DNA from 4 places in the Pseudomonas sp. AC247 genome. Region 1 is predicted to be linked to each of the others. Evidence: predicted binding sites of a transcription regulator. Region 1 holds the regulator's gene; each other region holds the start of a gene.
What was found. Region 1 encodes FliA, which starts transcription of late flagellar genes. Its sites were predicted from a motif close to CTAAAGTTTNNNNNNNNNNNGCCGNTAA; they were not measured.
Positions count from the first base shown of each region.

Region 2: a site for FliA is predicted at 5,410-5,437, ahead of motA (flagellar motor stator protein MotA). Genes of this name have one in related genera too.
Region 3: a site for FliA is predicted at 2,403-2,430, ahead of ACZZ0B_RS02055 (methyl-accepting chemotaxis protein). Genes of this name have one in related genera too.
Region 4: a site for FliA is predicted at 3,003-3,030, ahead of ACZZ0B_RS03025 (flagellar protein MotY). Genes of this name have one in related genera too.

Region 1 is NZ_OZ409829.1:3,971,893-3,979,635, forward strand. It holds gene ACZZ0B_RS17930 (chemotaxis protein CheA) at 1-1,071, opposite strand, end outside; gene ACZZ0B_RS17935 (protein phosphatase CheZ) at 1,126-1,914, opposite strand; gene ACZZ0B_RS17940 (chemotaxis response regulator CheY) at 1,933-2,304, opposite strand; gene fliA (RNA polymerase sigma factor FliA) at 2,471-3,211, opposite strand; gene fleN (flagellar synthesis regulator FleN) at 3,208-4,038, opposite strand; gene flhF (flagellar biosynthesis protein FlhF) at 4,155-5,495, opposite strand; gene flhA (flagellar biosynthesis protein FlhA) at 5,507-7,636, opposite strand.
Region 2 is NZ_OZ409829.1:5,175,338-5,183,080, reverse strand. It holds gene ACZZ0B_RS23545 (molecular chaperone) at 67-1,818, opposite strand; gene asd (archaetidylserine decarboxylase) at 2,064-2,924, opposite strand; gene rhdA (thiosulfate sulfurtransferase) at 2,943-3,758, opposite strand; gene ACZZ0B_RS23530 (HDOD domain-containing protein) at 3,801-5,339, opposite strand; gene motA (flagellar motor stator protein MotA) at 5,506-6,357, shown strand; gene motB (flagellar motor protein MotB) at 6,361-7,437, shown strand; gene ACZZ0B_RS23515 (toll/interleukin-1 receptor domain-containing protein) at 7,546-7,743, opposite strand, start outside.
Region 3 is NZ_OZ409829.1:412,213-419,955, reverse strand. It holds gene ACZZ0B_RS02070 (class I SAM-dependent methyltransferase) at 1-336, shown strand, start outside; yybP-ykoY riboswitch at 387-511, shown strand; gene ACZZ0B_RS02065 (TMEM165/GDT1 family protein) at 600-1,184, shown strand; gene ACZZ0B_RS02060 (M48 family metallopeptidase) at 1,385-2,203, opposite strand; gene ACZZ0B_RS02055 (methyl-accepting chemotaxis protein) at 2,466-4,607, shown strand; gene ACZZ0B_RS02050 (SOS response-associated peptidase) at 4,675-5,298, opposite strand; gene ACZZ0B_RS02045 (putative signal transducing protein) at 5,335-5,595, opposite strand; gene ACZZ0B_RS02040 (CPXCG motif-containing cysteine-rich protein) at 5,605-5,787, opposite strand; gene ACZZ0B_RS02035 (1-acyl-sn-glycerol-3-phosphate acyltransferase) at 5,930-7,093, shown strand; gene ACZZ0B_RS02030 (hypothetical protein) at 7,234-7,512, opposite strand; gene ACZZ0B_RS02025 (hypothetical protein) at 7,706-7,743, shown strand, end outside.
Region 4 is NZ_OZ409829.1:630,188-637,930, forward strand. It holds gene ACZZ0B_RS03005 (Panacea domain-containing protein) at 271-741, shown strand; gene ACZZ0B_RS03010 (hypothetical protein) at 745-1,158, shown strand; gene rnt (ribonuclease T) at 1,216-1,893, opposite strand; gene pyrC (dihydroorotase) at 1,890-2,936, opposite strand; gene ACZZ0B_RS03025 (flagellar protein MotY) at 3,097-4,005, shown strand; gene ACZZ0B_RS03030 (argininosuccinate synthase) at 4,135-5,352, shown strand; gene ACZZ0B_RS03035 (hypothetical protein) at 5,499-6,134, opposite strand; gene ACZZ0B_RS03040 (response regulator transcription factor) at 6,570-7,196, shown strand; gene ACZZ0B_RS03045 (PA3496 family putative envelope integrity protein) at 7,285-7,461, opposite strand; gene nth (endonuclease III) at 7,568-7,743, opposite strand, start outside.

The sequences.
Region 1 (7,743 bases):
TGTCGCTGGTGCACGCGCCGGAGCCGGTGCAGCTGCGGCGGCCGGTTTCGGCGCTTCGGCTTTAGGCTCAGGCTTGGCAGCAGGTTTCGGCGCTGCAACAGCGGCCGGTGCCTTGGCGGCAGGCGTGGCGACAGTAGAGGCGCTGCCAGCAGCGGCGGTGCCGACTTCGCTGAACTTGCCTTTGCCGTGCAATTCGTCGAGCAGCGATTCGAACTCGTGATCGCTGATCAGATCGCTGCCCGCCGCTGCGGCCGCTGGAGCAGCAGGCGCAGGAGCCGAAGCAATCGCCGACTCCAGCGCATCGACAGCAAAGTTGCCCTTGCCGTGCAACTGATCGAGCAGTGCTTCGAATTCGTCGTCGGTGATGTCGGAGCTGTCGCCTTTGGCCGGTGCCGCAGGGGCTGCCGCCGCGGGTGCAACCGCGTCCACGGCGAACTGGCCCTTGCCGTGCAACTGATCGAGCAACGACTCGAACTCGGCATCGGTGATTTCATCGCTGGCCGCGCCATCGGCAGCCGGCGCAGGTGCAGCTGCTGCCGGGGCTTCAGCTTCGGCCTTGACGGCGTTCAGCGAGTCCAGCAGTTGTTCGAATTCGTTATCGGTGATGTCGCCCGATTCGCCTTCGCCGACCAGATCTTCGATCATCTCGGCCACTGGCGAAGCCGGAGCTTCGTCCGCCGATTGCGGTTCTGCCAGACGTGCCAGCGCAGCCAGCAGTTCCGGGGTGGCAGCGGTGATCGGAGCACGCTCACGAACCTCAGTGAACATGCTGTTCACCGCGTCCAGTGCTTCGAGGACAACGTCCATCAGTTCTGCATCAACGCGACGTTCACCCTTGCGCAGGATGTCGAACACGTTTTCGGCGATGTGACAGCACTCCACCAGCTCATTGAGCTGAAGGAAGCCGGCGCCCCCTTTTACAGTGTGGAAACCGCGAAAAATTGCGTTGAGCAGATCTGCGTCATCCGGACGGCTTTCCAGCTCGACCAGTTGTTCGGACAGTTGCTCAAGAATCTCGCCGGCCTCAACCAGGAAATCCTGAAGGATCTCTTCATCGGCGCCGAAGCTCATTAATGGGGTGCTCCTACAGGTCTAAAAACCCAAAAAACCTAAAATTCCAAAACTCTAGAACCCGAGGCTGGATAACAAATCGTCCACATCGTCCTGACCGGACACAACGTCTTCTCGTTTATCGGCATGAATCTGCGGACCTTCACCCTGCGAGAGATGTTTTTGTGGATCTTTTTCTGCAAGCATCGCGGCGCGGTCATGTTCGATGCCCGCAAAGCGGTCGACCTGACTGGCCATGAGCACGAGTTTGAGCAAATTGCTTTCGACTTCGGTGACCAGTTGGGTCACACGCTTGATCACCTGACCGGTCAGGTCCTGGTAATCCTGGGCCAGCAGGATGTCGTTGAGATTGCTCGACACCGCACGGTTGTCCGTGCTGCTGCGCGACAGAAAACCGTCGACCCGGCGCGCCAGCTCGCGGAACTCTTCAGCCCCGACTTCGCGACGCATGAAGCGACCCCAATCGGTGCTCAAGGCCTGGGCTTCATCGGCCAGACTGTTGACCACCGGCGTGGCGCTTTCCACCAGATCCATGGTGCGGTTGGCCGCGGCCTCTGTCAGCTTGACCACATAGCCCAGGCGTTCGGTGGCGTCGGTGATTTGCGACACTTCCTCGGCCTGCGGCATGTTCGGATCGATCTGGAAGTTGACGATCGCACTGTGCAGTTCACGTGTGAGCTTGCCGACTTCCTGATACAGGCCACGGTCACGGGTCTGATTGAGCTCATGGATCAGTTGCACAGCGTCGCCGAACCTGCCTTTTTCAAGGCTCTCGACCAGTTCGACCGCGTGTTTTTTCAGGGTCGACTCGAAATCGCCCTGTGAAGATTCGTTATGCTCCATAGCTCCCCCGCGCGTTCATCAGCCGATGCGTTCGAAAATCTTCTCGATTTTGTCTTTCAACGCCTGAGCCGTGAAAGGTTTGACTACGTAGCCGTTTACACCGGCCTGAGCGGCTTCAATGATCTGCTCGCGCTTGGCTTCAGCGGTCACCATGAGAACGGGCAGATGCTTGAGTTTTTCATCGGCACGCACGTGGCGCAGCAGGTCGATACCGGTCATGCCCGGCATGTTCCAGTCTGTTACCAGAAAGTCGATGCTTCCGCTGTTGAGCACCGGAATGGCGGTAGTGCCATCGTCGGCCTCGACGGTATTGGTGAACCCAAGATCGCGCAGCAGGTTCTTGATGATCCGCCGCATCGTTGAGAAGTCATCAACGATGAGGATTTTCATGTCTTTGTTCAATTCGACCTCCAAGCAGTCTTAAACGCGCCCAGCACCTGGACGCGCCACTTCAATCAATCGGCGCAGCACTCGAAGACTGTCTGGAGCACAACAGAGCAAGACCGGTGCCGTTCATCACCGCACCAGCCTCGTTCGCAGTGTCCCCACACTGCCTTCAGCGCGCTCGCCACTCCCCCAAACGCCCCCGCAAGCGGGCCGCGCACTGGCTGTGTAACTGGCTGACCCGCGATTCACTGACGCCAAGGACTTCACCGATCTCCTTGAGGTTCAGCTCTTCGTCGTAGTACAGCGCCAACACCAGTCGCTCACGCTCCGGCAAATTGGCAATCGCGTCCGCCAGCGCCGCCTGGAAGCGTTCATCTTCCAGATCGCGTGACGGCTCAAGATGAGCACTCGCGCCATCCTCGTGCAGCCCTTCGTGTTCGCCGTCCTGCAGCAGGTCGTCGAAACTGAAGAGGCGGCTGCCCAAGGTGTCATTCAAAATCCCGTAGTAATCGTCGAGACTCAATTGGAGTTCGGCTGCAACCTCGTGATCTTTAGCGTCACGGCCGGTTTTAGCTTCAATTGAGCGAATTGCGTCGCTGACCATACGGGTATTGCGGTGAACCGAGCGTGGCGCCCAGTCCCCCTTGCGCACTTCGTCGAGCATTGCGCCGCGGATTCGGATGCCCGCGTACGTTTCGAAACTGGCGCCTTTGCTGGCGTCATATTTGGTCGAGACTTCAAGCAGGCCGATCATCCCGGCCTGGATCAGGTCTTCGACCTGCACACTCGCCGGCAACCGTGCCAGCAAGTGATAGGCAATGCGCTTTACCAGTGGCGCGTAACGCTCGATCAACTCGTACTGCGCATCACGTGCCGACTTCTTGTAGTAATTCATACCGCTGGCGGTCATAGCACTGGCCCTGCCGTTTGCTGCACGAGGCGCTCGACGAAAAATTCAAGGTGGCCACGCGGGTTGGCGGGCAGCGGCCAGGTATCGACCTTCTGCGCGATCGCCTTGAACGCCAGCGCGCACTTGGAACGCGGGAAGGCTTCATAGACGGCACGCTGTTTCTGCACGGCCTTACGCACGCTTTCGTCGTAAGGCACGGCGCCGACGTATTGTAGAGCGACGTCAAGGAAGCGATCCGTGACCTTGGTCAACTTGGCGAACAGGTTGCGGCCTTCTTGCGGGCTCTGCGCCATGTTGGCCAATACGCGGAAGCGGTTCATGCCGTAATCGCGGTTGAGCAGTTTGATCAGCGCGTAGGCGTCGGTGATCGAGGTCGGCTCGTCGCACACCACCAGCAACACTTCCTGGGCTGCGCGAACAAAACTGACTACCGAGTCACCAATACCCGCAGCGGTGTCGATCACCAGTACGTCGAGATTGTCGCCGATGTCGCTGAACGCCTGAATCAGGCCAGCGTGTTGTGCCGGGCTCAGGTGGACCATGCTCTGGGTGCCGGACGCGGCCGGCACGATGCGAATCCCGCCGGGGCCTTGCAACAGAACGTCGCGCAGCTCACAGCGGCCTTCGATAACGTCAGCCAGCGTGCGTTTGGGCGTGAGCCCCAGCAGAACGTCGACGTTCGCCAGACCCAGGTCGGCGTCCAGCAACATGACCCGACGGCCAAGCTCTGCCAGCGCCAGGGACAAGTTCACTGACACGTTAGTCTTGCCGACGCCACCTTTGCCGCCGGTCACCGCGATCACCTGTACGGGATGCATGCTGCCCATGTTATTTCTTTACCTTGTCTTGCATAGACGGAGGCCACATTACTGGCTGCGCGTTCACAACCGGAACAATGCATGGCAGACCATCGATGTAGGTACAAAAACTGTTCATGAATACCTCAGCCTACCTGCTTGGTGGGGCTGTGATAGATATCAGCGAACATGTCGGCCATGGCTTCTTCGCTGGGTTCTTCCTGCATTTGCACGCTGACGGCGCGGCTGACCAGTTGATGACGGCGCGGCAGATGCAGATCATCCGGAATCCGTGGGCCATCGGTCAGGTACGCGACCGGCAATTCATGACTGATCGCCAGGCTCAACACTTCGCCAAGGCTGGCCGTTTCATCCAGTTTAGTCAGGATGCACCCGGCAAGCCCGCAACGCTTGTAACTGTGATAAGCGGCGGTTAGAACCTGTTTCTGGCTGGTGGTTGCCAAGACCAGATAATTTTTTGAACGAATGCCTCGACCGGCCAGACTTTCGAGCTGCATGCGCAGGGCCGGATCGCTGGCTTGCAGGCCGGCAGTATCGATCAGCACCACGCGTTTGCGCAGCAGTGGATCCAGCGCTTGCACCAGCGATTGGCCCGGATCGACGTGAGTCACCGGCACATTGAGAATGCGCCCCAGGGTCTTCAGTTGTTCCTGGGCACCGATGCGGAAACTGTCCATGCTCACCAGCGCGACATTCTGCGCGCCGTACTTGAGCACGTAACGCGCGGCGAGCTTGGCCAGCGTGGTGGTCTTGCCCATGCCGGCAGGGCCGACCATGGCGATCACCCCGCCCTCTTCCAGCGGCTCGACTTCCGGTACGGCAATCATCCGCGCCAGGTGCGCGAGCAACATGCGCCAGGCCTGACGCGGCTCTTCAATATCGGTGATCATCGCCAGCAGATCGCGCGACAACGGCCCGGACAGACCGATGCGTTGCAGACGACGATACAGGTTGGCTTGCGCCGGACGGCTGCCCTGCAACTGATTCCAGGCCAGGGTGCCGAGCTGAACTTCCATCAGCTCGCGCAGGCTGTTCAATTCAAAACGCATCGAATCCAGTGCGCGTGGATCGACGCCGCCGGAGGACTGCGCAGGCGCCGGGGCTGGACGCGCCGGAGCGGCGTAAGTCGGCTCGCTCAGCGGCTCAGCGGCGGTCAGCGGCAGCCCAGCGGTCAACGGCAGACCGGCGAAGATCTGCCGATTGCTGTTGCCGTCGGCTTCGCCACGCAGGCTCAACTCGGCCTGGGCGGTGACGATGCGCGACTGGGTCTTGCGCAGCTCGTCTTCGAGTTCCATGTTCGGAACCCGTGGTGCCAGCGCCGACAATTTGTAATCCAGTGCCGCCGTCAGCTCGACACCGCCGGCAATGCGACGATTGCCAATGATGGCGGCATCAGCGCCCAGCTCATCACGAACCAGCTTCATGGCCTGACGCATATCGGCGGCAAAGAAACGCTTAACTTGCATAAACCACTACCTCAGCCGTTGGGCCCTACTGTCGCAACGATGGTCACTTGCTTGTTGTCCGGTATTTCCTGGTAGGCCAGCACGTGCAGTCCAGGGACTGCGAGGCGGCCAAAGCGCGAGAGCATCGCGCGCACCGGGCCTGCTACCAACAGGATCACCGGCTGACCTTGCATTTCCTGACGCTGCGCCGCTTCGATGAGCGAACGCTGCAGCTTCTCGGCCATGCTTGGCTCCAGCAGAACGCCCTCTTCCGAGCCTTGTCCTGCCTTCTGCAGACTATTGAGCAATATTTGTTCCAACCTTGGTTCCAAGGTGATCACAGGCAGCTCGGACTCAGTGCCTACAATGCTTTGGACGATGGCGCGCGATACGCCGACCCGCACAGCAGCGACCAACGCGGCGGTATCTTGACTCTTGGCAGCGTTGTTGGCGATGGCTTCGGCGATGCTGCGAATGTCGCGCACCGGCACGTGCTCGGCCAGCAGCGCTTGCAGCACTTTGAGCAGTTGCGACAGCGAGACCACACCCGGCACCAGCTCTTCAGCCAGTTTTGGCGAGCTTTTGGCCAGCAATTGCATGAGTTGCTGCACTTCTTCGTGGCCGATCAGCTCACTGGAGTGCTTGTACAGAATCTGGTTCAAGTGCGTCGCAACCACGGTGCTGGCATCGACCACGGTGTAACCGAGCGATTGCGCCTGCGCACGCTGGCTGATTTCGATCCACACCGCTTCCAGGCCGAAAGCCGGATCTTTGGCGTTGATCCCGTTGAGCGTGCCGTAGACCTGGCCGGGGTTGATCGCCAGTTCGCGATCCGGGTAAATCTCGGCTTCGGCGAGGATCACGCCCATCAGGGTCAGGCGATAGGCGCTCGGTGCCAGGTCGAGGTTGTCGCGGATGTGTACGGTCGGCATCAGGAAGCCCAGATCCTGCGAGAGCTTTTTGCGCACGCCCTTGATCCGCGCGAGCAGTTGCCCACCCTGATTGCGGTCCACCAGCGGGATCAGGCGATAACCGACTTCCAGGCCGATCATGTCGATCGGGGTCACGTCATCCCAGCCCAGTTCCTTGGTTTCCATGGCGCGGGCCGGCGACGGCAGCAGCTCTTGTTGACGCTTGACCTCTTGCAGGGCCTGCACCTTGACGATGTTTTGCTTCTTCCAGAACAGATAGGCGCCACCGGCAGCCAGCGCAGCCATGCTCAGGAACGAGAAGTGCGGCATGCCCGGCACCAGGCCCATGACCGCCATCAGACCGGCCGCCACCGCCAGCGCTTTCGGCGAGGCGAACATCTGGCGATTGATCTGTTTGCCCATGTCTTCCGAGCCGGAAGCACGGGTCACCATGATCGCGGCAGCTGTCGATAACAACAGTGATGGCAATTGCGCCACTAAACCGTCACCGATGGTCAGCAAGGCGTAAACCCGACCGGCGTCGCCGAAGCTCATGTTGTGCTGGAAGATACCGACGGCCATGCCGCCGATGAGGTTGATGAACAGAATCAGCAGGCCGGCAATGGCGTCACCACGGACGAACTTGCTGGCACCGTCCATCGAACCGTAGAACTCGGCCTCTTGGGCGACTTCCTGACGGCGCAACTTGGCCTGGTTCTGGTCGATCAGACCGGCGTTGAGGTCGGCGTCGATCGCCATTTGTTTGCCGGGCATCGCATCGAGGGTGAAGCGCGCGCTCACCTCGGAAATCCGCCCGGCACCCTTGGTCACCACGACGAAGTTGATGATCATCAGGATCGCAAACACCACGATACCGACCACGTAGTTACCGCCGATCACCACCTCACCGAAGGCCTGAATCACCTTACCGGCAGCGGCGTGGCCGTCCTGACCGTGGAGCATGACCACCCGTGTAGAGGCCACGTTCAACGCCAGCCGCAACAGGGTCGCGACCAGCAGAATGGTCGGGAACACCGCGAAATCCAGTGGCCGCAGCGCGTAGACGCAGACCAGCAGGACGACGATCGACAGGGCGATGTTGAAGGTAAAGAACACGTCCAGCAGGAACGGCGGCACCGGCAACATCATCATCGCCAGCATCACCAGCAACAGCAACGGCACGCCCAGATTGCCCCGACTTAAATCGGCAACGTTTGTGCGTGCTGTGTTGAATAACTGAGAGCGATCCACCGGTTTTCCCCGTTCCTTTAAAGCAAACTTTTGACGCCCAACGCAGGCGCACGGCGGCTATTGCAAGAAGCCTTCCAACTTTTGCGATTGATTGAAACAGAGAGGGA
Region 2 (7,743 bases), 1.2 Mb from region 1:
TCGCAGCCTTCGGCAGCTCCTACATAGTTTTCCTGTAGGAGCTGCCGCAGGCTGCGATCTTTTGCTTTAGAGTGATTTCCACAACGAATCAAAATCCTCCTCGCTCGCGCCATTCTGCGCGGCCTCCAGCGAGCGATAAGCAAACTGATTGAAACTGTGCGTACTCGCCACCCGCCGATCCAGGCCGGCGCGGTGTTCTTCGCCCTGGGTGTTGATCAGTACTTTATTGCCTTCCTGAAACGGCAATCGCGGTGCCAGCAAGGTTGCCGGTAAGTCGATCGCGCTGATTTCCGGCAGTAACAACCCGCGCAAATACTGGCTGTGATCGTCGCGCGAGCGCACCAACTGCAAGCCGCACGGCTGCGCATGCGGTGCCACCAACTCGATGCCCATGTGCGTGCCGCCACCGCGCACCTGACGAATCCAGCGAATCACCGCAATGCTCCAGCCCAGACTGACGCTGTCCTGAATGCCGAGCATTTCCCCGGCCTGCAATTCGGCGGGCACCTCTTTTGGCCACGCCAGGCAATAGCCGCCCGGGCTGTGATTGATCACGGGCAAGGCATAAGTCGGATAGTGCGGTGCAGCGTCGGCGCTGCTTTCGTCTTCGACGAGGTGGTCGTACTGGATTTCTTCGTAGGGCAGAAACTGCTCATTGTTTTGCGGTGCCGCGTCGAACGCCTGACTCCAGCTGTCCTTTTCACCCTTGGCCACGGCGTTGCTGAAATTCGCTGCGCGGGCGGCGGGATGTTTGAGCATGTCGCTGAAACTGCGCTCGCCGCCGAGGTGGAAGTGCAGGGCGCTCATGCCCACGCACACGGTCAGGCTGCCCTGGCCAACGGTGCGCTGGAAACTGCGTTCGGCGGTCTGGCCCCACGCGGCATGCAGGTGTTGCAGAGTGTCGAAGCTGAGCCCGGTCGGGATCGGCAAGGGTGTCGACGTGTCCTGATGCAGCAAATGCGCTTCGAGGGTGCTCACCAGCGGCTGGGGATCGAAACCGAGCAATCCAGCCTTTTGTTCGCTGCGGAACATGTTGCGGTAACGCGGCCCGGCGTCGATTTGCGCGCTGATTGCAAACAAGCCATCGTCCGCGCGGCCGGGATGCAGTTTGAGCAGGGCGCTCCATGGTTCGAGCACTTCCGCCAGGCGGGCGATCTGGTTCTGCCGCAACTGATTGCAGCGTGCGCTACCCAGCAGCAGGGCGGCGATGTAGGTCTGTTCGAGGCTCAGCTCGGCGGTGAGGCTGGCCAGAGCATCCGGTACGCGCCGATGTTGCAGCTGTAAATCACAGGCGCAACGATACAGCTGATGCAGCTCGAACCACAGCTGTTCCGGCGCCGGGCTGTACAGTTGCGTCGCGCGCACCAGTTGGCCTTTCAGCGCATGAGCCGCCCGTTGCAGGGCAGTGCTGAGCAACGTCGCACGATCCTTGCTGTACTTGGGCGCGATACGCAGGACGATCTGTTTGTAACCCGTCGCCAGATGACTTTGCAGCGCCTGGCACAGGTTGCTGACCTTGCGCGAGCGTTCGTCGAGCATGATCGCCTGATGCAGAAAGTGCCGCTCCAGATGCTGGCAGACGTAATACACCTCGGGACGCAGCAGCTCGAGCAGTTGCAGGCGATTGTCGCTGGGGGTGAGCAACTGGTTGAGTTCGCCCAGGCCTTGATACAACTGGCGGGCGGTTTCGCCGATATTGGCCTTGGGCAGGCCGGCAATCCAGCGCTTGAGGTCGCGCGGGGTGGCTTCGCAAAACGACAGGCGCGGCTGACTCGGGGTCGGCGCACGTAGCTGTGGGGAGGATATGGTTTGGCTCATGCCAAAAACCATAGCAGCAAATAAGCGAACTGGTGTTCTGCCTCAACGCTTCGTCATTGACGATGCACACATAACAACGTGTAGGAGCTGCCGCAGGCTGCGATCTTTTGATCTTGATCGTTCCCACGCTCTGCGTAGGAATGCAGCCGTGGACGCTCCGCGTCCAAAGATCAAAAGATCGCAGCCTTCGGCAGCTCCTACAGAGGTATCGAACGTCAGGGGAATCCATGACGGTCGAAGCGTACTCAGGCTTTTGGCAGTGCCAGACCTTGGCCCATCTGTACTGGCGAACCGGCAACCAGTTCTTCAGCCCATTTCACTTGATCCGGGCCGAACAGCACGATCGCGGTCGAACCCAGTTTGAAGCGGCCCAGTTCAGCACCTTTCTCCAAGTGGATCGGAGCACGGGCGGCTTCGTCGTAGCGGAAGGTTTTCAGTTCACGCTTCGGGGGGGTGACCAGACCGGCCCACACGGTTTCGATCGAAGCGACGATCATCGCGCCCACCAGCACCACGGCCATCGGCCCGCGCTCGGTGTCGAAGATGCACGCCACGCGCTCGTTGCGGGCGAACAGTTCTGGCACGTTTTCAGCGGTGGTCTGGTTGACCGAGAAGATCCGGCCCGGGATGTAGACCATTTCGCGCAGTGTGCCGGCCAGCGGCATGTGCACGCGGTGGTAGTCCTTTGGCGACAGGTAAATGGTGGCAAAGTCGCCGCCCATGAACGGTGCCGCGTTGGCCGCATCACCGCCGAGCAGTTCCAGCACGCTGAAGCTGTGGCCCTTGGCCTGGAACACGCGACCGTGTTCGATCGGGCCGAGCTGGCTCACCGCACCGTCGGCCGGGCTGAGGATCGCGCCCGGAGTCTGGTCCAGAGGACGTGCGCCGTCTTTCAGGGCGCGGGTGAAGAAGGCGTTGAAGTGTTCGTAAGCGGTCAGGTCTTCAACCAGCGCTTGCGACATGTCCACCTGATAACGCTTGGCGAACCACTGGGTGAACGCATTCTTGAACCAGCGCACGCGGCACTCGGCAACGCAGCCGGCCAGGCGCGACAGCAGGTGATGAGGCAGCAGGTACTGGCTGAGGATAAACAGACGCTCTTTCATTAGTTGTCCTTAAAAACCTTAAATCTCGACTGGCGTGTCAGGGTGGTTGCCCCATTCGCCCCAGGAACCGGCGTAGCCTTTGACCCGCGGATAACCGAGGGATTTGGCCACCAGATAAGTGAAGCCCGACCGGTGATGGGTCTGGCAATGGGTAATGATTTCTTTGTCCTTGGTGATCCCGAGGTCTTCGAGGATCTGCGGCATGTCCGTGCGAATGCGCAGCTGGCGCGCCTTGTCCATGCCGGCCGTCCATTCGAAGTTGACCGCGCCGGGGATGTGTCCGGCCTTGGCGGCCAGGACTTTCTCGCCGGAGTATTCCAGCGGCCCGCGCGCGTCCCAGATCGCCAGATCGGCGGCGCCGAGACGGCTTTGCAGGTATTCACGGGTCGCGGTCGGCTCGTCGTGCAGGGTCAACGGCAGTGGGCCGCCGGCTGCCGGTGGAATCTGAATCGACATCGGCATGCCATCCGCCAGCCATGCCGGCAGACCACCGTCTATATAGTGGTACTTGTCGTGACCGATCACGTCGAGCAGCCAGATGAAGCGTCCGGCCCAGCCGCCGCCCTCATCGTCGTAAACCACGTAGACCGCGTCCTTGCGATGGCCCAGCTCACCGAACAACGCTTCCAGATCGGCTTTGGCCGGCAGCAGCCCCGGCGCCGGCGGCTGGCCGAGCTGGGTGCGCTTGGGGTCGACAAAGCGCGCGCCGGGGAGATGTCCCTCGCTGTAGCGCGCGGCACTGGTCAGATCCACCAGAATCAGCTCTTCAGACTCAAGCCGAGGCAGCAGGTCGCTCGGTTCGATGACGAGCGGCAAGCCAGAGAAGTCAGACATGCGAGGTCTCCAGAGCACAAAGGGGGGAATTGTAGCGCAGCCTCATCGGCCGCGGCTGCTAAAGCTGTGCAGGGCTTTTTCGATGCACTGCGCGGTTTTGCCAAAGGCTTGCACGGTGATGTCGGCGAACGGCCCGCCGCCCTGATCGGCGACGACGATCATGATCACCCGGCCATTGTTGACCAATGAACGCAGGAACAGATGCTCACCGCGAAACAACGTGCGCAGGCCAGGCGGCAGCAACGCGGAAAACTGTGCGTTGTTGTCCGGGTTGATCCGCACCTGCGCTTGTTGCGCGAGCAGCCGTTGCAGGACGCTGCTCTGGCTGACGACAAAATTCAGCGCCGCCGCTTCTTTCGGCAGGCCAGCGGTTTGATTCACGCGCAGATTGGACTGCGTGCGGTCGGCCATCAGGATCATCACTCGACGCATGCCGCTGGCAATCAGCGCATCGCGGGCGGCGACGGTCAGGCTCATGGCATTGGTGAAGCGGCTCGGTTCGGCGAGCAGTTCGGCGCATTGGCGGCGCCATTGGCCGAGGTCTTCAGCGCTCGGCGCCGCTGCGGGCAACATGCCCGCCGGCAAACGGTGCGTGCCCCACGGCCACAGCAGCGAAACCGCCGGGTGCCAGAGATCCGGCATCGTATGCTGACGCGCACTGTTGGCCGCCTGCTGGTGCAGTTGTTGCTGCACGTCATCCATCGAGATTTGCAGATAAAGGCTGGTCAGGTACTGCCAGCGTTCACTGTGCGGACTGTCCCAGGCCTGTTGCGCCGAGAGCGCCAGACCGTTGGCCAGCAGCACAGTGTTGGCCGGCTGGTTGAGCCAGCGGCGCAAGGTCGGATCGTCATCCAGGCGATTCTGCTGGCGCAGCGGATGTTCGCTGTCGCGGGCGATGCGTAGCACTTTCACCAGTTCACGCTGTTCGCTGAGCAGCAATTTATAGCCTTGCTGCACCCAGATCGGTAGATGCCAGACCGCCACCAGCGCTTCAGCGATCCGCAGCAGGCGCACGCCGAATAATTGCTTCTCGACCACGCGTGCCGATTCACCCTTGTGGATAACCCGCAGCTCCCATTCTTCGAGCAACTGTGGATAAGTGAGCGCCAGTGGCCACAGCGGCGACAGAAACAGCAGGCTGCCCCAATGGATGTCCTGCCACAGCCGCGCCAGGCGACTGGCGAAAAAACCGTTGGCCTGTTGCGTCGCGTGCTGGCTGATCATCTGTAACTGGCGCAGAGCCTTGGGGATCTGCATTTGCGGTTCAGCGGGCAGGCGCGCGAGCAATTCTTCGGTGCGGGCAAGGCCCAGGCGATTGATCGCCACCTCAAGATTTTCCGCTGGCGTGGCCATGGTGCCGTGGGTGTGACGATTGGCCTCACGGATGATGCTCAAGGCCAGCGCCGGGCTGTCTTGCATCAGGTCGGCGATGTCGCGCAGCGAGCTGCGATTGTCGCGGATCGCCCGGCAGACTTTATCGTGAGCCTCTTGCGGCACGGGCAGGCGGACGCTGTCGAGCAGTTTGACCCAGCCTTCGAGGGTGGTCGGTTTTGCGTGTGGGACGTTCGTTTCATTAGCCATGTCTGGACGGGATCTTCACTGACTGTAGACGCGCCCGGCATGGGCTAAATTGGCTTTTCGCCTGAACTGGCTATAGTCTGGCGCAGTTTTGCCGATAAGTAGAAGAAGAGATTTTTTAACTTCCGAATATGACCTTGAACCCGACTCAGTAAGTACTTTCCTACCTATGGCTAAAATTATCGGCATCATCGTCGTATTCGCGAGCGTGCTCGGCGGATACGTGCTTTCCCACGGCAAGATTGCCGCCCTGATCCAGCCTTTCGAGGTGATGATCATTGGTGGTGCTGCACTCGGTGCATTCCTGCAGGCCAACCCTGGCTACATGACGATGCACGTGCTCAAGAAATCCCTGAGCATGTTCAGTTCGCGCTTTAGCCACACTTTCTATCTGGAAGTGCTCGGTCTGATCTACGAGATCCTCAACAAGAGCCGCCGCGAAGGCATGATGGCCATTGAAGGCGACATCGAAGATGCCGCCGCGAGCCCGATCTTCGCCAAGTACCCGGCCGTGCTCAAAGACGAACGCATGACCGCGTTCATCTGTGATTACCTGCGCATCATGTCGTCCGGCAACATGGCCCCGCACGAGCTGGAAGGCTTGTTCGACATGGAACTGTACAGCCTCAAAGAAGACCTCGAACACCCGTCCCACGCGGTAAACGGCATTGCCGACGCCATGCCCGGTTTCGGTATCGTCGCGGCGGTACTCGGTATCGTGGTGACCATGGCCTCGCTGGGTGAAGGCGACCAGAAGTCCATCGGCCTGCACGTGGGTGCGGCACTGGTGGGTACCTTCTTCGGTATTCTCGCGGCGTACGGTTTCTTCGGCCCGCTGGCGCACTCCCTGGCCCACGATGCCAAGGAAGAGCTGAACGTCTACGAAGCCATCAAGGCCTCGCTGGTGGCTTCGGCTTCCGGCATGCCGCCGTCGCTGGCGGTCGAGTTCGGTCGCAAGGTGCTGTACCCGGCCCACCGTCCAAGCTTTGCCGAGCTGGAACAAGCCGTTCGCGGTCGCTAAGCCATGGAAAATAATCAGCCGATTATCATCAAGCGCGTCAAGCGCATAGCCGGCGGGCATCACGGCGGAGCGTGGAAAATCGCCTTCGCCGACTTCGCCACGGCGATGATGGCGTTCTTCCTGGTGCTGTGGCTGCTGTCCACCGCGACGCCTGAGCAGAAGATCGCCATCGCCGGTTACTTCAAGGACCCGGTCGGCTTCTCCGAAAGCGGCACGCCGTACATTATCGATCTGGGCGGCACGCCGACGCTGGCGCCGGAAAACACCCTCAACCCTGAGGTGAAGTCCCAGCCGCAACCGGACAAGGTCACGGTCGACGCCGAGCAAGTCGAAGGCATGGCCGAAATGGTCGAGAAAGAGCGCCTCGAACTGCTCCTGCAAGAACTGCAGAACAAGGTCGACGAAAACCCGCAGCTGCAGAAATTCAAGGATCAGATCCTCTTCGAGATCACGCCGAACGGCTTGCGCATCCAGATCATGGACGCCGAGAACCGGCCGATGTTCGATTCCGGTTCTGCACGCCTGAAGCCCTACTTCGAAGACATTTTGCTGGCCATGGCCGACACCATCAAAGCGGTGCCGAACAAGATCAGCATCAGCGGTCACACCGACGCCAAGCCGTACATCGGCACCGGCGATTTCGGTAACTGGGAACTGTCGGCCAACCGTGCCAACGCCGCTCGTCGTGCCTTGGTTGCCGGTAGCTATCCGGATGCGCAAGTGGCGCGGGTGGTCGGTTATGCCTCGTCGGCGTTGTTCGACCGGGAAAACCCGTTCAACCCGGTCAATCGCCGCATCGACATCGTCGTCCTGACCAAAAAGGCTCAAGCCGCGATCGAAGGTGCGCAAGGTGCCGATCCAGCGAAACCGGCAGAACAAGGTCAAAACGGCGCTGCTCCGGCAACCCCGGTTGATCCAAATGCGCTGCCGGCGGATCAGCAACCGGTGCCTGCGCATGAGTTGCGCGAACGGTTGAACCTGTTTGATGACGCCGCGCCGAAACCGGCGGAACCGGGGAGTGCGGCGCCAGCGCCGGCCACTCCGCCAGCCACTGCCCCGGCCCCCGCGCCGAAGCAGTGACGCACAAAAAAGCCGACAGCGATGTCGGCTTTTTTGTGGCTGGAATTTCACCTCGCCGATCAATTGCGTAACGTTACGAAATTGATCGGGAGCCAGACAAGTGAGGTCTTAGAACCCCCGCCGAATCCTGCTCTTCAACTGATCATGAAACTGCTCGGCATTCCTCTTGTAAGTCCCCTTCATCGACTCACTCATCGAATCCAGCATCACCGACCGCTTGTTCGTCACTTCCTCGCGATAAGCATCGATAAAGAAATCCAGATCTCTGTCCGTACTCAACTTCGGCCATTTATCCAGATACAACGG
Region 3 (7,743 bases), 3.6 Mb from region 1:
GACGTCGATGCGTTTGCTGCTGCCAGCAGTCGCTTGACCTTGGCCGCCAACGGTCTGGAAGCCGAGGTGCTGACCGGTGACGGTATCGATGCGGCGCCGATGGGGTTGAACGCGATTCTGAGCAACCCGCCGTTCCATGTCGGCGTGCACACCGATTATTTCGCTACCGAGAACTTGCTGCGAAAAGCGGCCAAACATCTGAAAAACGGCGGCGAACTGCGCTTGGTCGCCAACAGCTTTCTCAAGTATCAACCGCTGATCGAGGAGCATCTGGGCGTGTGTGCGATCAAGGCCGAAGGCAATGGTTTCCGCATCTACCGGGCCAAGCGCGGCTAGAACTTCTTTCAAAAAAGAGGCTTGCTCAATCGGATTTGCCTAGGCAGAATCCGCTCCGTCCTAGGGGAGTAGTCTCCCACGAGCGCCAAGCTCGTCCGGCATACGTCAACATACTTGATCCTCAGATCATGGCGTATGCGACCCAAGCGTCCGCAGCAGACGGATCGCAGGGTTTGACAAGACCTATGACACGCACACCTTACCCGGGGCGGGAAGGCTGTACGTGTCATAGCCGTGTCGACCCGCCCCTTAGGAAAATCCTGATGCTGGACTCGTTACTCGTTCCCACCGCAATCGTTGCCTTGGCCGAAATCGGCGACAAGACGCAACTGCTCGCGCTGATTCTCGCCGCTCGCTTCCGCAAACCCTGGCCGATCATTGCCGGTATTGTCGCCGCGACCCTGGCCAACCACGCAGCAGCCGGCGCGGTCGGCGCCTGGTTCGGCAGTTTCTTCTCAGACTCGGTCCTGCACTGGATTCTCGCCGCAAGCTTCACGGCCACCGCGCTGTGGACACTGGTCCCGGACAAAATGGACGACGATGAAACCAGCACCGCACGCAAGTTCGGGCCGTTCCTGACCACGCTGATCGCGTTTTTCCTGGCTGAAATGGGTGACAAGACTCAGGTCGCGACGGTGATGCTCGCCGCGCAATACCCGGAACTGTGGCTGGTGATTATCGGGACGACGGCGGGCATGTTGATTGCCAACGTGCCGGTGGTGTTGGCGGGTAATTTTGCTGCCGACAAATTGCCGCTGACCTTGATCCGTCGCCTGGCGGCTTCGGCGTTCATGATTCTGGCAATTGTGGCGGTGTACAAGGCGATGCAGAGCAGCGGCTGGGTTTAACCCCCGTCTACTGAACCACCCAAAACCTGTGGTGAGGGGATTTATCCCCGATGGGGCGCGAAGCGCCCCCAAACCTGCTGCCTCAGAGTGTCAGACATAACGCATTTGCAGGTTTTGGGGCTGCTTCGCAGCCCATCGGGGATAAATCCCCTCGCCACAACAGCCCTCTCAACCTGAAGAATCGTTGTGTCCTTCGACTCTTAGGACTTCGGGGCTTGTTCGTACAGCGGCATGACTTTTGGAATCGCCGCCTGCAGCGAAGCGATCCGGCTGGCCGACGCCGGGTGAGTGCTCATGAACTCCGGCGGCGAACCTTCCGAGGCCTTGCTCATCTTGTTCCACAAGGTGATCGCGGCGTTCGGGTTGTAGCCGGCACGAGCAGCCAGTTCCAGACCAATCAGGTCGGCTTCGTTTTCGTTGGCGCGGCTGTTCGGCAGGGTCATGCCGTAGTTGGCCACGGTGTCGGCCAGCGCCAGACTGTCCTGACCCAGACCAAGCAATGCGCCTGCGCCCTGCTTGGCCATTTCAATCCCGTACGCCTTGGACATCGCTTCACGACCGTGCTCGCGCAGGGCGTGGGCGATTTCATGGCCCATGACCGCGGCGATTTCATCGTCGGTGAGTTTCAGGCTGTCGATCAGCCCGGTGTAGAAAATGATCTTGCCGCCAGGCCCGCAGTTGGCGTTGAGTTCGTCACTCTTGATCAGATTGACTTCCCACTGCCATTGCGCGGCATCCGGGCGGAAGTTAGGCGCCTGGGCGATCAAACGGTTGGCAATCGCCTGAACCCGCTTGGCCTCAGGGCTGGTCTTGTCCAGCACACCTTTGCTGGACGCCTCGCCGACGGTCTTCTGATACGACTGGGCATACATCTGGTCGACCTCTTGCGAGGACAGCATGCTGAACATGTACTGCTTGCGCTCCACCCCCACGGCGCCGCCGCTGGTGGTGTTGACCGACTGACAACCGGCCAGCAACAGCGCTGCGCTCAGTGCACTTACAACCAATGTCTTGTTCATTCAAAAGCTCCCTGAAAACCTGTCGCGTATCCTAGGCGGGTAATTGTATCGGCGCCAGATACAACGGACGTGTTGTAGCGACTTTCAGATATTTCCCACCGCGGCTGTCGTAAAAAATTCACGCCACCGACCAGCCCACAACAACTGCGGCACGCAGTGATCCATTTGCGACATGCTCTGCCAATTCCACCCTGCCACGCTCATGGCGCCCTGCCCGCTGCCGATACATCACCGCAGACGTCCTCTTGCGTGCGGAGCTCCCATGAAGTTCAAGTCGATCCAGTTTTCCGTCGCCGCCCTGGCCGGCGCCATTGTGCTCAGCGTGGTGGCGGCGCTGGTGCTGTATGCGCTGTTTGCCGGCGCCCGCACCCAGGAGATGGTGCAGCAGCGCACCCAGGCGCAGTTCGAGCAAGTCATCGAACAACGCCTGACTTCTCTGGCGCAAACCCAGGTCAGCCAGATCCAGCGCGAGCTCGAAGCGCCGCTGCTGATTGCCGGCGGCCTGGTACGGGTCAACGCCCTGCTCGGCACGCCGGGCGCCGATGGTCAGCCGCGCGTGAATGTCAGCCGCGAACAACTGATCAGCCTGATCAAAGAGAACGTCGAAAAGAACCCGAAGATCCTCGGCACCTACATCGGCTGGGAGAAAAACGCCCTCGATCAGAATGACGCGGCTTACGTCGGCACCGGCGTGGTCGGCATCGATGCGGCCAACGGGCGCTTTCTGCCATGGTGGTTCCGCAATGACGACGGCACGCTGGGCCTGGACAAACTGGCCGACGTCGATGACCAGAAAGTCCTCTCCACCGGCGTGCGCGCCAGCGAGTACTACCTGTGCTCGAAAGAGAGCAAAAAGTCCTGCGTGATCGATCCGGCACCGTACAAGGTCGGCGACAAGATCGTCATGCTCGCCTCCTTCATTGAACCGATCATGCTCAACGGCACCTTCCAGGGCATCGTCGGCGCCGACCTGTCGGTGAACTTCATCCAGGAAATGCTCCTCGGCGCGAACCAGAAGCTCTACAGCGGCGCCGGTGAAATGGCCTTGGTCGGCGGCAATGGCCGGATCGTTGCCTACACCAAGGACCCGAGCAAATTCGGCGAGAAAATCAGCGATATCCTCGACGCCGAGCAAACGGCCAACATGGCCAATCTCAAGAGCGGCGAAGTGACTTACTCGGTCAACAAGGACAAGGGCCGCATTGAGTTGTACCTGCCGTTCGGCATCGGCCAGACCGACGCGCGCTGGACACTGATGCTGCAATTGCCGCTTAACGCGGTGATGGCCGATCTGCAGAAACTGCAGGGCGACCTCGATGCGCAACGCAAGTCCGACACCTTCGGCATGGCCATGGTCGGTCTGCTGATCGCCGGCCTTGGCCTGCTGGTGATCTGGCTGGTCGGCCACGGTATTGCCCGGCCGTTGAAGCAGATGGTCGCGATGCTCAACGACATCGCTCAGGGTGAAGGTGACCTGACCCGCCGCTTGAGCAGTGATCGCAGCGATGAACTCGGTTCGATCGCCAAGGGCTTCAACACCTTCCTGGCCAAATTGCAGGCGATGATCACGCAGGTGGTGACGTCGGTGCAAAGCGTCAGCGATTCCTCGGAGCACACCGCCGACATCGCGATTCGCACCAACATCGGCATCCAGAAACAAATGGCCGAGATCGATCAGGTCGCCACCGCCGTGCAGGAAATGACCGCCACCGCGCAGGACGTTGCGCGCAATGCGACGCAGGCTGCACAAGCCGCCAGCCATGCCGATCAAGCGGCCAGTCAGGGCATGCAGATCGTCCGCGACACGTCCAATTCGATCGGCGTGCTGGCGCTGGAAATCGGCAAAGCCGTGGGCGTGGTACAGACGCTGGCGAAGGACAGCGAGAACATCAACGCGATCCTCACAGCGATTCGCGGGATCGCCGAGCAGACCAATTTGCTCGCGCTGAACGCGGCGATTGAAGCGGCACGTGCCGGCGAGCAAGGTCGCGGTTTCGCGGTGGTGGCGGATGAGGTGCGCAATCTGGCGCAGAAGACGCAGAAAGCCACCGAAGAAATCCAGAGCATGATCCAGCAACTGCAACAGGGCACCCGCGACGTGGTGCGGGTCATGGAAGACAGTCAGAACCGCACCGACGAAAGCGTGCAGCACGCGGCGAAAGCGGCTGAGGCGCTGGAGACGATTACCCAGGCGGTATCGGTGATCAACGACATGAACACGCAGATTGCCAGTGCGGCGGAAGAGCAGAGCGCGGTGGCGGATGACATCAATCGCAACGTGATCAACATTGGACAGGTGGCCAATGAAGTGGCGGGCGGTGCGGATGAGTCGAGCTCGGCGAGCGCCGATTTGACAAAGTTGGCGGAACAGCAGCGGCGGTTGATCAATCAGTTCAAGGTTTAAGGGCAAGATCAAAAGATCGCAGCCTTCGGCAGCTCCTACAGAGGCTGCGATCTTTTCGCTTTTCAAATTAACCCGGGGTCAGGCACTCCGGCCCATTGAGTTTGGGATCATTGATCAGGTTCGCCAACACCCGCTCACGCAATGCGACCGGTTCGCTGGCGAGCAAGCCTTGCAGCACATGCAACGGCGTCTCCGGATCAAGCCATGCCGCCTGCCCTGCCTCATCAAGAATCAACGGCCGGCGTTGACTCGACGCCGGCTGAGTAATCACCGCCGTACTCAACCAGACCTGTTCCTGCACCGGATACGCCTCCCAGATCGCCGCAAAAAACAGCGACGAACCCTCGCCCGGCGTCAGCCAGAACGGCCGCTTGCGCTGGGTCCCGCGCCATTCGTAAAACCCGTTCGCCGGCAGCAGGCAGCGACGCTGGCGCAGCGCCTCACGAAACATCGGTTGTTCGGCCACGGTTTCCGCGCGGGCATGCGCCGGGGTTTTCGACAGATCGGTCAGCCACGGCGGCGTCAGCCCCCAACGCGCGCGGGCCAGGGTGCGCTCGCCGTCTTCACCAGCACGCAGCATCAACACCGAATCATTGGGGGAAATGTTCCACTGCGCCTGCTGATCGGCGGGAAAACCTGGCAGGGCCGCGAAATCGCGGTTCCAGCGAAACAGGGCATAACGTCCACACATGGGGCAACACGACTCTGAAGTAAAACGAAGCTCAGCCTAACAGACCAGCGTCCCGGGGAAGCTCTCCGGTTCATCGCCGGGCAGCGGCAGCGCGGCATTGTACGCGGTGATCAACTCGCGGGCGTATTCGGCCTGGTCGTTATCGACGGACAGTGCCAACAACCCGAAGATCGGCAATTCGCCCGTACCACCGAGCAAATCGCGGCCAACCAGATGCGCCTCGATGCCTTCGCTGGCAAGCATGCCCTTGAGCATTTCGCCTTCCATCAGGTTTTCCGGCTCGTAGATTCGCTGCATGGGCGCGCCTCACTCGTTTTCGCTGAAGACTTCCAGAAACCAGTCCTCTTCGTGTACCTGCAAGACAAACGTGATTGGCCGGCAACACACCTGACAATCTTCGATATAGGTCTGATCGCCACCGGACAGGTCCACTGACGTCTCGACCGTTTCCCCACAATAAGGACATTCGTATTCAGCAGGTTCCAGCATCGCGGTCTCCCAAGTGACTTGTGCGTATAATCGCCGGTCTATTTGCAGGGCTATTTTTGTCTGGCTACCTTTTCAGACCGTGCCCCGTTGGTTTTCGATCAAAACCTTTACTTACCCTAGCCGTTTCCAACAAGAGAGCATGATGGGCGAATTCGATGCCATCCGACCTTACGACGACAGCGAAGTACCTGTGGTACTGGCAAGACTGCTCGGCGACAAGGCGTTTCTAGATATCCTCACCCACTTCCGCTTCCCGCGTTTTGCCGGTGCCTTCGGCTGGATGCTCAAACCACTTATAGCCCATCGGCTGCGTCGTGAGTTCGCCGACGTGACCTCGGTGGCGACGTTGCAGGACAAGGTCGAGTCCTACGTCGACCACACCATCGAGCGCGCCACCGACGGCGTGACCTACACCGGTGTCGAGCAATTCAAGTCGGGCAGCGCCTATCTGTTCATCGCCAACCACCGCGACATCGTCATGGACCCGGCCTTCGTCAACTACGCCGTGTACCACGCCGGCCTGCCGACGCCGCGCATTGCGATTGGCGACAACCTGCTGCAGAAGCCGTTTGTCAGCGACTTGATGCGCCTGAACAAGAGCTTCATCGTCCACCGTTCGATCAGCGGCCGTCGCGAGAAGATGGCCGCGTATCAGCTGTTGTCGGCGTACATCAACCACTCGATCCGCAACGATTGCGCCTCGATCTGGATCGCGCAGGCTGAAGGTCGGGCGAAGGACGGCGATGACCGCACCGAGTCGGCGATCCTCAAGATGTTCCACATGAGCCGCAAGGACGAGCCGTTCGGCGAAGTCATTCGCTCGCTGAACGTCACCCCGGTGTCGATCAGCTACGAGTACGACCCGTGCGACCAGGCCAAGGCTCGAGAGCTGTATATCCGCGCCACCACCGGCACCTACGCGAAAGCGCCGGGCGAGGATGACGTGAGCATCGCCAAGGGCATCACCGGCTACAAGGGCCGGGTGCACGTGAACTTCGCACCGCCAATCACCGAGCTGTTCGAAGACACCAAGCAATTGGCAGTCGAGATGGACAAGCAGATTCTTGGCGGCTACCGGTTATTCCCGGTGCATTACCTGGCGTATGCGCAGTGGGCCGATGCTGATGCGCAATTGAATGTGCCGAAGGCTGCCGAAGTGTTCCCGGCCGATGAACTGGCCAAGGCCCAGGAAGAATGGCAAAGCCGGCTGGGCGCGTGCCCTGCAGAGCACCGTCCGTATCTGGTGCTGCAATATGCGACGCCGGTGCGCAATCAGTACCGCGTAAAAGCCGGGCTGCCGCTTTAATCAACAGCGCTGAGCAATTGTGGCGAGGGGATTTATCCCCGCTGGACTGCGCAGCAGGCCCTGTTTTTCTCAGGTAAAAACTGGGGGCGCTGCGCGCCCCAACGGGGATAAATCCCCTCGCCACAGGTTTTGCATCAGATTCAGTAACGCGTGCTGATCCACGAGACGATCAGTGCCAGCCCCAGGCAAGCAAAACCAAATCGATAGAAAAACCGGTTCATGCGCAAGGTCGCCCAATCAAGAATGGGCTCGGCGTTCGGCTGCGCGTTGCGCTGAGCGGCAATACTGGCCATCGCGCGCTGTTCACGGCGACGGGTGGCGTGCAACAGCCAACTGCCGGGAAACGCCAACAGCAGCGCCAGCAGGTTGATCAATTTGGCGGGATGGGCGGTAAACAGCGTCATCAAGTGCAGCGACATCACAGACCTCTATCTAAACCGGTATGACAGGCGCCAGATCGACGACCGCGGCGCGGATTCTACCGAAACCGTCCTCCTCTGCCCCAGCCTTTGCGACAAATTACATGACATTCGACCGATGGCTGTCCTGTGTCACGGCATCGTCATGTGGATGTAGCACCCTGCGCGCCTCGAAACGCACATGGAACGCGACATGCTTCACGCTGAAAACCAGGATCGTCTCTACCTCAT
Region 4 (7,743 bases), 3.3 Mb from region 1:
AAATCCGATGCCAGTACAGGCATCGGATTTTGATTTCTTGCGGCCAAAGGTCAAGCGAGAAGGCTTAACTGATCGGCATTAGCCCAAGTGGCCGGTTTTTTTTGCGCAGAATTGTGAGCAGCATTCTCTCGGCATTATTTGTTTCAAATGCCTGGGAAAAAATACTGGATGACTGAACAGTGGTTGGATAGGGTGATGGTCGAGCGATAACGGGTGAAGAGGGCGATTGCCTTGGCCTGAATCGCGCCTCAGTTCAGTAAGGACGGTGCAATGGATTGCATGATGCGGAAGGGGATTCAAATGCCGAGTAGCTTGGACGTTGCGGATTATTTCCTCTGCCTGGAAGGGCATGAGGGCGAGATCTCCAATCTCAAGATTCAAAAAATGGTTTATTACGCGCAAGGGTTCAGTCTGGCAGTCCATGGTGAGGCTCTCTTCCCTGAAAAGCTGGAAGCGTGGATGCACGGGCCAGTGGTTCCGGATCTGTATCGAAGATTCAGCCAATTTGGATCGAGTGCCATTCCTCCTCCAAGTGATTTCAATCCCGATGTTTTCAGTACGAAACAACAAACTCTGCTCAACGAAGTGTTCGACGTTTATGGCCAATTCTCGGCGTGGAAACTGCGTCAGTTGACGCATGAAGAGGCCCCATGGCGTAAAAACTTCAAGGAAGGGGAGTTCAGCCGAGAAATTCCCGCCTGCGAGATGCAGGAGTATTTTCGGGAGCATTTGGTGAACTGAAAAATGGCCAAGTTCAAACGCAGGGAACGCGATGCGGCGGTGATAGTAACGGCACGGACGTCCACAATCGAAATGGACTCATCGGAAGCGCGACCTCCGGTTTTCTCATTTGAGTATTTGCAGAATGGCTGGTGCATTCAAGATTGCGAGGCCGTCGAACGGTCGAAAATGCTTGAGCGTCTCAGGATCCTGGGAAAGATACCTTGGAGAGAATTGCGCAAGGAGCATAGGCATCGGTATGGGTGTGAAACAATTGAGAGAAACAGCCTGAAAGTGGGGATACCTGCTTTTTTAACAGGTGATGTCATATTGTTGGTGTTTCGGGCTTTCGAGCGTGTAGCGATGGTGGGTTACAAAAACCATCGGATTTTTTATGTCGTGTGGATTGATCGAGAATTCAGACTGTATAAGCATTAATAAAAAAACCGGCCCAAGTGGCCGGTTTTTTTATGCGCGGGATTTACTCAACGAGGATCAGTCGTCGAAATCTTCCCAGCCGCCCATCTGTTTCCAGCGGTTGACGATGCCACAGAACAGCTCAGCGGTTTTTTCGGTGTCGTAACGCGCGGAGTGCGCCTCACGGCCGTCGAAATCGATGTCGGCGGCTTGGCAGGCTTTTGCCAGTACGGTTTGACCGTAGGCCAGACCGGCCAGTGTCGCGGTGTCGAAGCTGGAGAATGGGTGGAACGGGTTGCGCTTCATGTCCAGACGCGCGACCGCAGCGTTGAGGAAGCCGAGGTCGAAGCTGCTGTTGTGGCCGACCAGAATCGCGCGCTTGCAGCCGTTGGCCTTCAGCGCTTTGCGAATGCCACGGAAGATGTCGGTCAGCGCGGTTTCTTCGCTGACGGCCATGCGCAGTGGGTGATCGAGCTTGATCCCGGTGAACTCCAGCGCTGCTGCTTCGATGTTGGCGCCTTCGAACGGCTCAACGCGGAAGAAGTAGGTGTGGTCGGGGTATACGAAACCCTTTTCATCCATGGCGATGGTGGTCGCAGCAATCTCCAGCAACGCATCGGTGGCCGAGTTGAAGCCACCGGTTTCTACGTCGACGACTACCGGCAGATAGCCGCGAAAGCGTGCTGCCATTGGGTGACGGGAACTGCCACCACCACTTTGACCGTCCAGTTCGTCGTCGAAATGGTCTTCACTCACGCGTGTTCCTCCAGCAGGCGCCAGCGCAGTTTTTCACCGGCGCGCAGCGGGATAACGGTCAGCTCGCCAAACGGCAGGCTGGTCGGGGCGGTCCATTCTTCACGAACCAGGGTGATGCGATCGGTGTTTGCCGGCAGGCCATAGAAACGCGGGCCGTTGAGGCTGGCGAAGGCTTCGAGTTTGTCCAGCGCATTACGCTGTTCGAAGGCTTCGGCGTACATCTCGATGGCGGCGTACGCGGTGTAGCAGCCGGCGCAGCCACAAGCGGCTTCCTTGGCGTGCTGGGCGTGCGGCGCCGAATCGGTGCCAAGGAAGAACTTCGCGCTGCCGCTGGTGGCGGCATCGAGCAGGGCTTCCTGGTGTGTGTTGCGCTTGAGGATCGGCAGGCAATAGAAGTGCGGCCGAATCCCGCCCACCAGCATGTGGTTGCGGTTATAGAGCAGGTGATGCGCGGTGATGGTTGCACCAACGTTGGCCGAAGCCTCGTTGACGAACTGCACGGCGTCGGCGGTGGTGATGTGTTCGAACACCACTTTCAACGTCGGGAAACGCTCGACCACGCGGCGCATGTGCTCATCGATGAAAATCTTTTCGCGGTCGAACACATCGACGTCGCCACGGGTGACTTCACCGTGGATCAACAGCGGCATGCCGACTTCGGCCATGGCTTCTATCGCCGGCAGAATCTTGTCGATGCTGGTCACGCCGGAATCGGAGTTGGTGGTTGCCCCGGCCGGGTACAGCTTGGCGGCGTAGACAAAACCGCTGGCCTTGGCTTCACGAATTTCTTCGGGCTGGGTGCGGTCGGTGAGGTACAGCACCATCAGCGGCTCAAAGCGACTGCCGGCCGGGCGGGCAGCGAGAATCCGCTGGCGATAGCCGTCGGCTTCAGCGGCGTTGCGCACCGGAGGTACCAGGTTGGGCATGATGATCGCGCGGCCAAAAGTGCGCGCAACATCGGCAACGGTATTGGTCAACACGGCACCATCGCGAAGATGAATGTGCCAGTCGTCGGGACGCAGCAGGGTCAGGCGGTCGGACATGAGGGGATTCCAGGCGGGTCAAACTGAGGCGAATGCTACCGGAAAAGACTCTTGCAGGCACTCGCTATCAAGTTTTGCGGGAAGCTTCCGATATCCCGTAGGTATGCCGTAAACATAGTGTGAATCGGTCTTTGTGTTTCAGAAGCCAATGGAGCCTCCCGTGCGCCAGCGTTATTTAGCCTTGCTCAGTGTGTTTGCCAGCCTCCCCGCGATGGCGCTCACGTACCAGACACGTCTGGAGAACATTGAGTGGACGGTCGCCGGCGACAAGTTCGAATGTCGCCTGAGCCAGCCGATCACCGATTTCGGCTCGGGCGAGTTCGTGCGCAAGGCGGGCGAGCAGGCGATCTTCCGTCTGAATGCCTACAACGCCATGCTTGGCGGCGGTTCGGCGACTCTGCTGGCCGCGGCCGCGCCATGGCAGCCGGGGCGTGGCGACATCAATCTGGGCAATGTCAGGCTTGGCAGTGGCAACGTATTGTTCAGCAGTTCGCAGTCCCAGGCCGGCGGTCTGATCAGCGGTCTGCTCGACGGTCGCAGTCCGGTCGTGCGTCGTGCTTCAGGCGATGGCCGCGTGTCGGAAGTACGTTTATTGCCGGTGAAATTCAGCAAGGCGTTTAACGACTATCAGTCCTGCGTGGCGAAATTGCTGCCGCAGAATTTCGACCAGATCAAGCAGTCGCAAATCGGCTTCCCTGGCGAGGGCGTTGATCTGGACGCCGCCGCGAAGGCCAAGTTGCAGGTGATGCTCGAATACATGAAGGCCGATCCGACGGTCAATCACATCGAACTCGATGGCCATTCCGACAACAGCGGCAATCGCCTGACCAACCGCGAACTGTCACGCCGCCGGGCGCTGGCGGTGGTCGACTTCTTCAAGGCCAACGGCATTCAGGAATCGCAGATCACCGTGCGTTTCCATGGCGAGCAATACCCGATCGTGCCGAACAGCAATGCGGCCAATCGCGCGAAGAACCGCCGGGTCAATGTCAAACTGGCGCGCGTGGCTCCGGTCACCGCTCCGGCGCCGCAAGCGAGCACCCCAGCCAGCACTGCAGCGACTTCCTGACCCGCTGGTCATCGTCGCGCTCTCGACAGATTCTGTCGCTTTGTCGTCTTAAGCTGTCGCGCCTCTGTAAATTATCGCGTTTGAGCGGTAGACTCCTCGGCTTTCCGTAGAACCCCGTGGAGTGATGGCATGGCGGACGTAAACAAGGTCGTTCTGGCGTATTCCGGCGGCCTGGACACTTCGGTGATCCTCAAGTGGCTGCAGGATACTTATAACTGTGAAGTGGTGACCTTCACCGCTGATCTCGGTCAAGGCGAAGAGGTCGAGCCGGCCCGCGCCAAGGCTCAGGCCATGGGCGTCAAAGAAATCTACATCGACGATCTGCGCGAAGAGTTCGTGCGTGATTTCGTGTTCCCGATGTTCCGCGCCAACACCGTCTACGAAGGCGAGTACCTGCTGGGTACCTCCATCGCACGTCCGCTGATCGCCAAGCGCCTGATCGAAATCGCCAACGAAACCGGCGCTGACGCCATTTCCCATGGCGCCACCGGCAAGGGCAACGACCAGGTGCGCTTCGAGCTGGGTGCCTACGCACTCAAGCCTGGCGTAAAAGTGATTGCCCCTTGGCGCGAGTGGGACCTGCTGTCCCGCGAGAAGCTGATGGACTACGCCGAGAAGCATGCGATCCCGATCGAGCGTCACGGCAAGAAGAAGTCCCCGTACTCGATGGACGCCAACCTGCTGCACATCTCCTATGAAGGCGGCGTGCTGGAAGACACCTGGACCGAGCACGAAGAAGACATGTGGAAATGGACCGTCTCCCCGGAGAACGCTCCTGACAAAGCACAATACCTGGAACTGACCTACCGTAACGGCGACATCGTTGCGCTGGACGGCGTCGAAATGACCCCGGCTACCGTGCTGGCGACGCTGAACAAGATTGGTGGTGCTCACGGTATCGGCCGTCTCGACATCGTTGAAAACCGTTACGTCGGCATGAAGTCCCGTGGCTGCTACGAAACCCCGGGTGGCACCATCATGCTGCGCGCTCATCGCGCCATCGAATCGATCACCCTGGACCGCGAAGTCGCTCACCTCAAAGACGAGCTGATGCCGAAATACGCCAGCCTGATCTACACCGGTTACTGGTGGAGCCCAGAGCGTCTGATGCTGCAGCAGATGATCGACGCTTCGCAGGTCAACGTGAACGGCGTTGTGCGCCTGAAGTTGTACAAAGGCAACGTGATCGTCACTGGCCGCAAGTCCGACGATTCGCTGTTCGATTCCAACATCGCGACCTTCGAAGAAGACGGCGGTGCTTACAACCAGGCCGACGCGGCGGGCTTCATCAAGCTCAACGCGCTGCGCATGCGTATTGCTGCCAACAAGGGCCGCAAGCTGTTCTGATCCCTTCAGACGCGCAATAAAAACAACGCCCTTGTCACTCTGGCAAGGGCGTTGTTGTTCAAAAGTCTTTCACTTGCCGAATCTTTCTCGTGCAGTGTCTTGCGCCAATGCTGGCGTGTCTTTCTTGCAAGCTTTTCACCCGCCGGTCAATGTCCTCTCAGCGTTGTCGCCACCTGTGTGCTCGCGTTGTACACCATGTAGATTGTGCTGCCTGCGGTCTTCCTGATGTGTTTGATGTGGCAGAGTATGACGGGCTTGAGTTGTCCATCTGATGTCGAGTCAGTGAGGAACAGAATAATGCGCGGCGAGTGTTTGCCGGGCAGTGGAAAGTCCTCCTTTAACTGCTCGAATTCACTCTGGGTGCTCATCAGGCGCACATCAATGACGGACAGTGTGTTCGTTGATTTCGACAGTTGAATACAGTACTCGACCCAAGGGGAGTTTACGCGGCACCCTGCTAGGGGAGGATCGGGTGAATTGTCTGCGCGCCGTTGGCGTCCGATGGGTTTGTTGTCCTCAAACGCTTTCAGGAAGTGGTCGTCCTTGTCGAAGTCAGAAGGGGCGTAGAGAGAGCGGTAGTTGAAGTTGAGTGTGATGAAGAAAAGAAGTAACAGGTAAAAAGGAAAACTGATAAGAAACCAGATGTAAATCTCCCGTTCGGCATTGTCCAGAAAAGGCAATGAAACCGCAGCCGAAGTCTCTGAGATAAAAGCGAATATGGCGATCACTGTCATCGGGTTGGATATTTTTCTTTTTATATTCAGTATGTTTTTTCTTCTCATTGGGTGACGCTCCAGGTTGTTTTAAGTTGTCTGTTAGTTTGTGCCGGGTTTAACGGATGTTATTAGTGTCAGTGGCCGGTATCAAAAGCTATCTGCTGTCTTGAAGTTTCTTGTTGCATAGTTTTTGACGCGCCGCTGTTTTCGCGGCTTGCGACTTGCAGCTGCAAACAGGCACCCGTTGGCCGCTCGCAGGAGAAGGGTTCCATGGGTGTCAGACGGGATGTCGAGGAACGTCACAGGGTGAGAAAAATAACCGGCAAGCATTAAGTTCCGCTTGCCTGAACGTTTCAAATGCATTTTTTGTAGGAATAATCTTCATTGACTGTAGGGCACGTCTTTCGCTGCAAGTGCAAGAGAACTCCGTCATGCCACGGGCGATATGACTGAGCTAAGGTGCGGGTTCTAGAAATTCGAACAGCGAAATTGGACCTGCCCATGAATAAAGTGCTGATCGTGGATGATCACCCCGTCATTCGTCTTGCGGTACGTATGCTGATGGAACGTCATGGCTACGAAGTCATCGCGGAAACCGATAATGGTGTGGATGCGTTGCAACTGGCGCGCGAACAAATGCCTGACATCGTGATACTGGACATCGGCATTCCCAAACTTGATGGCCTGGAAGTTATTGCACGATTAAGTTCAGTGGCCATGCCGATGAAAGTCCTGGTGTTGACGTCTCAGGCACCGGGGCACTTTTCCATGCGGTGCATGCAATCGGGCGCTGCGGGTTATGTTTGCAAACAGCAGGATTTGACGGAGTTGCTCAGTGCGATCAAGGCGGTATTGTCGGGCTATAGTTATTTCCCCAATCAGGCATTGCATACAGTGCGTACCAGTTTGGGCAATGCCAGCGAAGCCGATATGGTCGACCGCCTTTCCGGGCGAGAAATGATGGTCCTGCAACAATTGGCGCGGGGTAAAACCAACAAGGAAATCGCCGATGGCATGTTTTTGAGTAACAAGACTGTCAGCACCTACAAGACGCGCTTGTTGCTCAAGCTTAATGCGCGATCTCTGGTGGATCTGATTGAGTTGGCGCAGCGTAATGGGCTCGTCTGATCATTTCGCCGCACGACAGGATCATGGGCCGATCGGTTTCAGCGGGTAGCAGGCAAAAAAAAGCCTCCGTTCGGGAGGCTTTCAAGTATCAGTCATCAAAATCGTAATCGGCCAATTGCTTCTGCAAACGGCGCTCCTCCAACATGTTATCGATAGTGCGGCGCTTGCTCAGATTGGTCTTGGCGACTTCGACCACAGGTTCGGCGTCATCAGTTTCTGCAGCGATATCGTCATCTATATCCAGTTGCTCTTTGTCGCTACTCATAAGCTGACTCCCGGCGAATAATGCCTTTGGCGCCCCTTATATCGATAATCCAGCGGCGGGTAAAAAAGATTTTTTCAATCGACGAATCGATAAACCTAATAGCCAGTCAATCGTCCGAGGTTTTGTCTTTGTACTCGCACAAATCTTCGATCCGACAGCTGCCGCAGCGTGGCTTGCGCGCCAGGCACACGTAGCGTCCGTGCAGAATCAGCCAGTGATGGGAATCGAGCAGGAATTCCTTGGGTACAAACTTCATCAGCTTTTTTTCAACTTCGACTACGT